Regions from separate parts of the Leclercia sp. CFBP8987 genome, predicted to be linked through region 1. Evidence: predicted binding sites of a transcription regulator. Region 1 holds the regulator's gene; each other region holds the start of a gene.

Region 1 (3,281 bases):
AATAAATTGCTCACCGTTCAGGGTCAGCAGTTGCAGGGTATATACCGCCGTGACCGTAAAGCCCACCGTCGCCCAGCCGTAGTTCTTACGAATAAACAGGTAACTTACCAGAGTGATCACCAGCATCCCGGCGAGGGTATAGCCTTCCGGAACGTGGAAGTGCAGGGTGACACCGGCGATGATCAGCCCCACCATGGTGCCGGCCGCCCGGTGGAAAATACGCACCCGCGTCGCGCTGTAGCCGTTTTGCGTTACCAGCAGGACGGTCATTAAGATCCAGTAAGGTTTCGGCAGGTGCAGCGCTATGCCCATCAGGCTGGCGATACTCAGCATCACGCTGATACGCGCCGCATTACGGAGGGCGGCAGACTTCAGCGACAGATAGCTTTTCAGGGCGGGGATCAGCGGCAGGCGTTTCTGCTTGTCGGCCATCAGGTCGCGCGGGTAGAGCGGACGCTGGGTGCGCAGCACCCGGGCGATACGGCTGAAGTGCCAGGCGCAGAACTGTCCCACCGGGTTATCCGGGTGCTGACGGGCGATTTTTTCCAGCGCGCCGAGCGGTTTGTCCATGCTAAAGCGAGTGGGGTAGCGATGATAGAGGATGTCATCAGCCAGCACCCGCAGGCGGGCCGCCACGGTCTGTGCGTTCCAGCGGATCACCGCTTCGGCGTGACTGCGCTCCACCAGCTTTTGCACCTCCTTCGGGTGGTGCAGACTGACGGAGATATGCTCCTGCAGATCCAGCCCCACCTGGAAGGTGCGCAGCAGGCGTTTGTATTCGTGATTTCTGTTGGCCGCCAGCATATGCAGCTGCTGGTAACAGAGGCTGATCAGATCCACTACCTTCTGCTGGCGGGCCAGCAGCGGTGGCAACGATTTCTCAGGGTCAGTGTGCTGGGTCAGCAGGGTATATTTCGCTTCGCAGTAATCCGCCAGCTGTTGATAGAGCATGCTCAGCGACTCGCGCAGCGGCTGTTCGCGCCACATCCAGAACCAGAACCAGTTAAACAGCCCGTACCAGAGGGTGCCCAGCGTATAGAGGAGCAGCGGTTCCCAGACCGGCATGTTCCCGGCAAGACTCAGGGTAAAGATGGCCGCAATCAGCGAGGCGGGCAGGAGTCGCGCATGGAGAGCGCTGATTTCTGCCGTGACGCCTAAGGTCATTGCCAGTACCGTCAGAATGAGCGGCAGTGGAATATCCCGCGCCAGCAACAGCTGGACGGCCAGGCTACATCCGGCAAACAGGCAGCCGCCAATAGTCAGACGTTTAAAAAAGCGTTTATGCGGTGTGTCCAGGCCAGCGATGTTGCAGCAGGCTGGAACCAGAGAAAAGAGGAGTCCCTGTTGCAGATGACCGAAAATCAAACCCACAGCCACGGGGAGACACAACACCAGGGTTTGCCGCAGTGCGTAGTTAACTTCCGGGTGATAAATGAGCCTGCGCCACATGGATGCTAGAGACAAAAACGGCGTGGCATCCTGCGATGCCACGCCGTTTGAGCGGAATTAACGTGTTCCGTAAACCACGATGGTTTTACCGTGGGCGGAAATCAGGTTTTGATCTTCCAGCATTTTCAGAATACGACCGACTGTCTCACGCGAACATCCGACGATCTGACCAATTTCCTGACGGGTAATTTTAATTTGCATACCGTCCGGGTGGGTCATGGCGTCTGGCTGTTTCGCCAGGTTCAGCAGGGTCTGAGCGATACGGCCCGTTACGTCGAGGAAGGCGAGGTTACCCACTTTCTCGGACGTGACCTGCAGACGGCGAGCCATCTGCGAGGAGAGGCGCATCAGGATATCCGGGTTAACCTGGATCAGCTGGCGGAACTTCTTATAGGAGATCTCAGCCACTTCACACGCGGTCTTCGCACGCACCCAGGCGCTACGCTCCTGACCTTCTTCAAACAGGCCCAGCTCGCCGATGAAATCTCCCTGATTCAGGTAAGAGAGGATCATCTCTTTGCCTTCTTCATCTTTGATCAGCACTGCCACTGAGCCTTTGACGATGTAATACAACGTTTCCGCTTTTTCACCCTGGTGAATCAGCGTGCTCTTCGATGGGTACTTATGAATATGGCAATGAGACAAGAACCATTCGAGAGTCGGGTCTGTTTGCGGTTTGCCAAGCACCATGCGCTGTTATCCTCTGTTATAAGCTGTCTCCAGAGTCTGGCTATGTACCTGTACTCTGGGGTTGCAATCGAATTCTTTCCCCTGCCTGGGGTCTGGCTGGCACAATAATTAGCAGCCTGGAATGTGTGATGTCCTCTGCATACATGTGCAACGTCAATGTATTACTGTAGCATCCCGACTGTTTTAGCATAGCTTTTGCCGCGTGTCTCCTGGTGTCTCGCTTCAGCTTGATGCAGGTCGACTTCCGTTGTCAGAATTGTTACTGACGCGTAATCTGTCAGCAAAAATGCACTCCTGGAGTTAATACAAATGCAAGCACGTGTGAAATGGGTAGAAGGGTTAACGTTCCTTGGTGAGTCCGCTTCCGGGCACCAGATTTTGATGGATGGCAACTCCGGTGATAAAGCGCCAAGCCCGATGGAAGTAGTCCTGATGGCGGCAGGCGGATGCAGCGCCATCGACGTGGTGTCGATCCTGCAAAAAGGGCGTCACGATGTGACCGACTGTGAAGTGAAGCTGACCTCAGAGCGCCGTGAAGAGGCGCCGCGCCTGTTCACCCATATCAACCTGCACTTCGTGGTCACCGGCAAAGCGCTGAAAGATGCGGCGGTATCCCGCGCGGTGGATCTCTCTGCGGAGAAGTACTGCTCCGTGGCGCTGATGCTGGAGAAAGCGGTCAACATTACGCATTCGTATGAAGTGATCGAGGCCTAAGCGCCTTGCCCGGTGGCGCTGCGCTTACCGGGCAACAAAACCTCAGTCGATCTTCTTGCCTTCCATCAACCGCTGCACCAGCGGCATCATGATCAACTCCATCGCCAGCCCCATCTTCCCGCCCGGCACCACCAGCGTATTGATGTGCGAAATAAATGAACCCTGCAGCATCGCCAGCAGCCAGGGGTAGTCAATATTGTCCAGATTGCGGAAGTGGATCACCACGAAGCTCTCGTCAAGGGACGGGATGCCTTTTGCGGCAAAGGGGTTAGAAGTGTCCACGGTCGGGACGCGCTGGAAGTTAATATGGGTGCGGGAAAACTGTGGCGTCAGGAAGTTAATGTAATCCTCCATCGAGCGCACCACCGAGTCCATCACCGCCTCGCGGGAGTGACCGCGTTCGCTGGTATCCCGCGTCAGCTTCTGGA
Region 2 (3,281 bases), 1.2 Mb from region 1:
GGCGTGGCCGATATCGCCCAGTGTGGCACCCGGTTTGACGGCCTTGATCCCCTTCCACATCCCTTCGTAGGTCGCTTTCACCAGCCGGCGGGCCAGAGGCGAAACGTCACCAATGAGATACATTTTACTGGAGTCGGCGATCATGCCCGCGTTTTCGAGGGTGATGTCGACGTTGACGATAGCCCCGGATTTAAGGTGTTCCGACTCTTTAGGGATCCCGTGGCAGACCACGTCGTTGACCGAGGTGTTCAGCACGTAGGGGTAATCATATTGCCCTTTGCTGGCCGGACGGGACTTAAGCTGATCGACGATAAAGGCCTCGGCGCGATTGTTGATCTCCATAGTGGATACGCCAGGCTTAATAAAGTCGTCCAGCATGGTGAACACCGAGGCCAGCAGTTCACCCGCGTGGCGCTGGCGAGCCAGCTCGTCGGCGGTTTTAATGAGAATTGATGGCATTGTTTACCTCCAGTAAAGGGTAAGGGCCGGATTTGAGCATCATTATCTTTATCTGTTGATCGTATCTTGTCAGCGCCGCGTTGTCTCCTGCGGTTTGGGGAAATGCCCAACGTTCCAGAAAGTAATGTCTGGTATGCTCAAAAGTCATGATGTGATCCGTAGCACGTTTCCGGTTTTAATTGTATGATGAATGCGTTCCATTAAGGACTTTCACCATGAAGAAATCATTGATAGTTGTCTGGCAATACCTGCGCGCCTTCATCCTGATTTATGCCTGCCTCTATGCGGGTATCTTTCTCGCCTCCCTGCTGCCCATTACCATTCCCGGCAGCATTATTGGCATGCTGATCCTGTTTGTGCTGCTCGCGCTGCAAATCCTCCCGGCAAAATGGGTCAAGCCCGGCTGCTCGGTATTAATCCGCTATATGGCGCTGCTGTTCGTGCCGATTGGCGTGGGGGTGATGCAGTATTACGACCTGCTGAGTGCGCAGTTTGGCCCGATATTTGTCTCCTGCACCATAAGTACGCTGGTGGCATTTTTAGTGGTGAGCTGGAGCACGCATCTGGTGCACGGGGAACGTAACGTGGTTGGACAGAAAGGACAGAACAAATGATGGCCAATATCTGGTGGTCGCTGCCGCTTACCGTGGCGGTATTCTTCGCCGCCCGCAAGCTGGCGGTGCGCCTGAAGTTCCCCCTGCTTAACCCCCTGCTGGTGGCGATGGTGGTGATTATTCCGTTCCTGCTGCTGACCGGCATTCCTTATGCGAAATATTTCCAGGGCAGCAAGGTCCTCAACGATCTGCTCCAGCCTGCGGTGGTGGCGCTGGCGTTTCCGCTGTATGAACAGCTGCACCAGATCCGCGCCCGCTGGAAGTCGATCATTACCATCTGCCTGGTGGGTAGCGTGGTGGCGATGATCACCGGTACGTCGGTGGCATTGCTGATGGGGGCGACGCCGGAAATCGCGGCCTCTATTCTACCTAAATCCGTGACCACGCCGATCGCAATGGCGGTGGGTGGCAGTCTCGGCGGTATCCCGGCGATCAGCGCCGTGTGCGTTATTTATGTCGGTATTCTCGGGGCGGTATTAGGGCATACGCTGCTGAATGCGATGCGCATTCGCACTAAGTCAGCCCGTGGTCTGGCGATGGGCACCGCCTCGCACGCCCTCGGCACCGCCCGCTGTGCGGAGCTGGATTATCAGGAAGGGGCATTCAGCTCCCTGGCGCTGGTGATCTGCGGGATCATGACCTCCCTTATCGCGCCGTTCCTGTTCCCGATTATTCTGGCGGTCATGGGCTAAAATTTGCGACGCGTCGCGCATTTTTCATTTGAGTTTCATAAGTTGCACAAATAATGAGATCTGAGTCACATATAAAGCCGCATCGGCTCCGTACACTACCGATCCATTAACCTTTAAGAGGCAACGTCATGCATCCACGTTTTCAATCAGCTTTCGCTCAGCTTGCAGAGAATTTGCAGTCAGCCCTGGCCCCGGTTCTGGCGGATGCACACTTCCCCGCCCTGCTGACGGCTGAACAGGTCACCGCCCTGAAAGGTGCTACCGATCTGGATGATGACGCGCTGGCCTTTGCACTTCTGCCCCTGGCGGCGGCCTGCGCCCGTGCGGACCTCTCTCATTTCAACGTCGGCGCCATTGCGCGCGGCGTGAGCGGCACCTGGTACTTCGGCGGCAATATGGAGTTTATCGGGGCCACCATGCAGCAGACCGTGCATGCAGAACAGAGCGCCATCAGCCACGCCTGGCTGCGCGGGGAACACTCCCTGCAGGCCATTACCGTGAACTACACGCCGTGCGGCCACTGTCGTCAGTTTATGAACGAGCTCAACAGCGGTTTGCAGCTGCGCATCAACCTCCCGGGCCGCGCCCCGCATACCCTGGAAGATTATCTGCCGGACGCCTTCGGACCTAAGGATCTGGAGATTAAATCCCTGCTGATGGATGAGCAGGATCATGGTTATGCCGTCAGCGGTGACGCGCTGGCCCAGGCGGCAATTCTCGCTGCTAACAAGTCACACGCACCGTACAGTAACTCCCCGAGCGGCGTGGCGCTAGAGTGTCGCGATGGCCGACTCTTCACCGGCAGCTATGCCGAGAACGCCGCCTTTAACCCGACGCTGCCCCCGCTGCAGGGCGCCCTGAACCTGCTCAGCCTCAACGGTTACGACTACCCGGACATCCAGCGCGCCATTCTGGCGGAAAAAGCCGACGCACCGCTGATCCAGTGGGATGCCACTGCCGCCACGCTGCGCGCCCTGGGTTGCACCAGCATCGACCGCGTTCTGCTGGCGTAAGTCCTTGATGCGGGCAGCAATGCCCGCACAATTGATGAAAATCCCTCCAATTAAACCGCCGTTTCTTGCGCTTACCAGACGGGTAAAGTAGCCTGAGTGAAATTTCACCTTTGGTAAGAGTCATCTGTATGTTAAAGCGCGTGTTTTACAGCCTGGTTGCCCTGATCGCCATTGTGCTGCTGACTGCGCTGGGCCTCGACCGCTGGATGAGCTGGAAAACGGCCCCCTATATCTTTGATGACCTTCAGGACCTGCCCTACCGTCAGGTCGGCGTAGTGCTCGGCACCGCCAAGTATTACCGCACCGGGGTGATCAACCAGTATTACCGTTACCGCATTCAGGGAGCACTCAACGCCTACAACAGCGGGAAGGTCAACTACCTGTTGCTGAGCGGCGATAACGCGCTGCAGAGCTACAATGAGCCGGTCACCATGCGTAAGGATCTGATTGCCGCAGGCGTTGACCCGGCGGATATCGTGCTCGATTACGCGGGTTTCAGAACC
Region 3 (3,281 bases), 2.0 Mb from region 1:
GTCCAGCTCGCGATCGTACGCTTTGCAGGAACCTTCAACCATTTTGATACCACCGAACGGGATAATCGCACGTTTCAGTGGCGCTTCAGTTTGCAGACCAACGATCTTCTCGAGGGATTTGTTGATATAACCCGCGTCGTGAGAAGTAATGGTAGACGCGATGGAGGTGTCGAAATCAACAGGCGCGTGAGTGCGGTTTTCCTGCTTAACGCCTTCCATAACGCTGTCCCACAGGGCAGTGGTAGCGTCGGTAGCACCGGCCAGGAAGGATTCGTCACCTTCATATGGAGTGTAGTTTTTCTGGATGAAGTCACGAACGTTGACTTCATTCTGCCAATCACCTTTGGCAAAACCTTCCCATGCTGTGGCTAACTTTTCATTAAGTTCGGACATGTAACACCTACCTTCTTAAGTGGATTTTTTATTTACTGCCTGAGAAAACCATTAATGATGGTTATCGCCACGCAGGTAAATGACCCAGTATGTCAACCCAACCAGCAGACCACCGCCAATAATGTTCCCGATTGTGACTGGGATCAGGTTATCAGTAATGAAGTTCATAACGGTCAGGTGAGAGAAACTTTCCGGGCTGGAACCTACTGCGGTCCAGAACTCCGGGCTGGCAAAATCACGGATTACAATACCCAGAGGGATCATAAACATGTTTGCAATACTGTGTTCAAAGCCGCTGGCAACGAACATGGCGACAGGCAGAACCATGATCATGGCTTTGTCCATCAGGCTGCGTCCGGAGTAGCTCATCCAGACGGCCAGGCAGACCATCAGGTTGGCGAGAATGCCAAGCGCAACGGCTTCAATAAATGTGTGATGTACTTTGTGGTCGGCGGTCTGCAGGACATTAAGCCCCCACGCGCCGTTAGCGGTCATATATTCACCCGACAACCACATCAGCAGGACAAACAGCAGGCAGCCAATCAGGTTTCCAACGTAAACGTTGAGCCAGTTTTTTGCCAGTTGGCCCCAGGTAATCTTACCGCTGGCTTTCGCGACGACGATAAGCACCGTAGAGGTAAAGAGGTCAGCGCCGCAGATAACGCACAGGATCAAACCCAGTGAGAAACAGATGCCGCCGATAAGCTTGGCGATACCGAAAGGCATCCCGGCAGTACCGGTGGTGGCGGTGATATAGAAAACAAAGGCAATGGAGATGAACACCCCGGCAGTGATGGCCAGGAAGAACGTCGTCATCGGTTGTTTCGTTGCTTTATAGACACCCGCTTCTTCGGCAACTTTCGCCATGGCAGCTGGGAGTAAAAGATCAAAAGGGTTGTCAGCTTTCACACTAACTCTCTCTTTATTAAGTCGGCGACGAGATACTAACAAAGCATTATAGAAGAGAAATTGATGTAGATCATATCTCGCCTGGCTTATAGGCCCGCAAAGTGCGTGGTTTTTCGGCAAATGCGGAGTAAGTATTTGATTATCCGTATAAAAATAAATTTTAAATCTTACAAAATGATTTGATTTTTTTCTTCCGACGCTCTCCCGGACAGTTAATTATAATGGAGTATTTCATATAAAAAGTAACAATAACCGTCAGGTCGCCATTATTATAGCTACCAATATTTAACTTTATTATTACAATTAAATTTTATCGCCGTAGAAATAAAAAACGGGGCAATAAAATTGCCCCGTAATATAACGTAGGCGAATGTATACGCCTACTATCTGTAATGTTATGTAACGTTATTTAGCCCAAAAAGCGCTTTTGGCCTTCTGCAGTTTCTCATAGGCCTTCAGCAACGACTGGTGAGCAGGGAAGGCTTTCAGATCGCTATCCACCGCCTGCAGGCCGTGGAATGGCGCTTCGCCGCTCAGGGCCGCGCTGGCGTTCTCTACCGCTTCGGCACCGTACATGCGGGTGAAGGCGTTCAGATATTGCAGCGGCTGACGATCCTCTTCCTGGGACAGCAACAGCAGCGTCTGCAGGCAACGGTAGTAGTTCGCACGCTCTGCGCTGAATACTGAGGCATTGAACTCGATAGTCCACTCGGTCCAGATCAGCGCCTGCTCCAGGTCGCCGCCCGCCAGTGCCAGCATCGCCTTCAGCTCACCGATACGCAGAGTGTACCAGCCGTTGTCTTTGCCCGTCGCCAGGCCCAGCAGCTCGCGCACGCGGGTAAAGTCGTCGTGGCCTTCGTCGTCCAGCTGGGTGATGAGGTTCAGGTAATCCTCTTTCTCCCATGCGCTCTCCGGCAGGGCCAGCAGGGTTTCGCGCAGGTGCGCACCCATGCTGTTATTCGCCAGCCACAGATCTTCCACCGGATAGATATCGGACATGCCCGGGACCAGAATACGGCATGCATAGACGCTGAGGTGCTCGTAATCCGCGATGTACACTTCCTGGCCTTCGGCAGTGAAGATCGCCATCAGGGTGGCAAACTCTTCTTCCGTGGTGCCGGCGAAGCTCCAGTCAACAAACGGATAATCCGCGTCCTGCTTGAACATATCCCAGGAGATAGAGCCGCTGGAGTCGATGAAGTGCGTCTCCAGGTTGGCGTGCTCAGCCACTTCTTCGTCATCGAAGGTCGGCGGGGTGAACACGTCGAGATCTTTCAGGCTACGACCCTGCAGCAGCTCGGTGACGGTACGCTCCAGCGCTACGCCAAAGTCCGGGTGCGCGCCGAAGGAGGCGAAGCAGGTGCCGTTCGCCGGGTTGAACAGTACCACGCAGATCACCGGGTACTTACCGCCCAGGGAGCCGTCATAGGCAAAGATTGGGAAACCTTCGGCTTCCAGTTTGGCGATAGACTCCACCACGCCCGGGTAGCGGGCCAGCACGTCAGCCGGGATCTCCGGCAGGCTGATGGATTCCGCGATAATGCGGTTCTTAATATGACGCTCAAACACCTCGGACAGGCCCTGAACACGCGCTTCGTTGCGGGTGTTACCGGCGGACATGCCGTTGGAGACATACAGATTGCCGATGATATTCATCGGAATATAGACGGTTTGCTCATCAGACTGACGGGTAAACGGCAGGGCGCAGATACCGCGATCTTCATTACCTGACTGCAGGTCGATCAGCATGCTGGCGGTCAGCTGATTGTCCAGATCGTAAAACGCGCGCAGGCGATCGTCGAGGATCCCTTCCGGCAGTTCGTCGTCTTCCGTCAGCGGGAACCATTTTTCATTTGGATAGTGAACAAACGGGCCATTCGCCACGGTGTCGCCCAGCCAGAAATCGGCAAAGAAGTAGTTGGTGGACAGACGCTCAAAATACTCACCCAGCGCAGAGGCCAGTGCCGCTTTTTTGGTGG

The links. Region 1 encodes CRP, which controls carbon source genes, mostly activating them, when cyclic AMP is high. Its sites were predicted from a motif close to ATGTGANNNNNNTCACAT; they were not measured.
Region 2: a site for CRP is predicted at 1,819-1,836, ahead of cdd (cytidine deaminase). Genes of this name have one in related genera too.
Region 3: a site for CRP is predicted at 1,361-1,378, ahead of focA (formate transporter FocA). Genes of this name have one in related genera too.

Annotation. Positions count from the first base shown of each region.
Region 1 covers NZ_CM188255.1:4,442,365-4,445,645, reverse strand. Annotated here, with positions in the region: gene SOM40_RS21470 (YccS/YhfK family putative transporter) at 1-1,449, opposite strand, end outside; gene crp (cAMP-activated global transcriptional regulator CRP) at 1,507-2,139, opposite strand; gene SOM40_RS21460 (OsmC family protein) at 2,449-2,853, shown strand; gene SOM40_RS21455 (phosphoribulokinase) at 2,896-3,281, opposite strand, start outside.
Region 2 covers NZ_CM188255.1:3,245,937-3,249,217, forward strand. Annotated here, with positions in the region: gene map (type I methionyl aminopeptidase) at 1-459, opposite strand, end outside; gene SOM40_RS15730 (CidA/LrgA family protein) at 675-1,073, shown strand; gene SOM40_RS15735 (CidB/LrgB family autolysis modulator) at 1,070-1,765, shown strand; gene cdd (cytidine deaminase) at 1,894-2,778, shown strand; gene sanA (outer membrane permeability protein SanA) at 2,907-3,281, shown strand, end outside.
Region 3 covers NZ_CM188255.1:1,600,135-1,603,415, forward strand. Annotated here, with positions in the region: gene pflB (formate C-acetyltransferase) at 1-393, opposite strand, end outside; gene focA (formate transporter FocA) at 445-1,302, opposite strand; gene ycaO (30S ribosomal protein S12 methylthiotransferase accessory factor YcaO) at 1,708-3,281, opposite strand, start outside.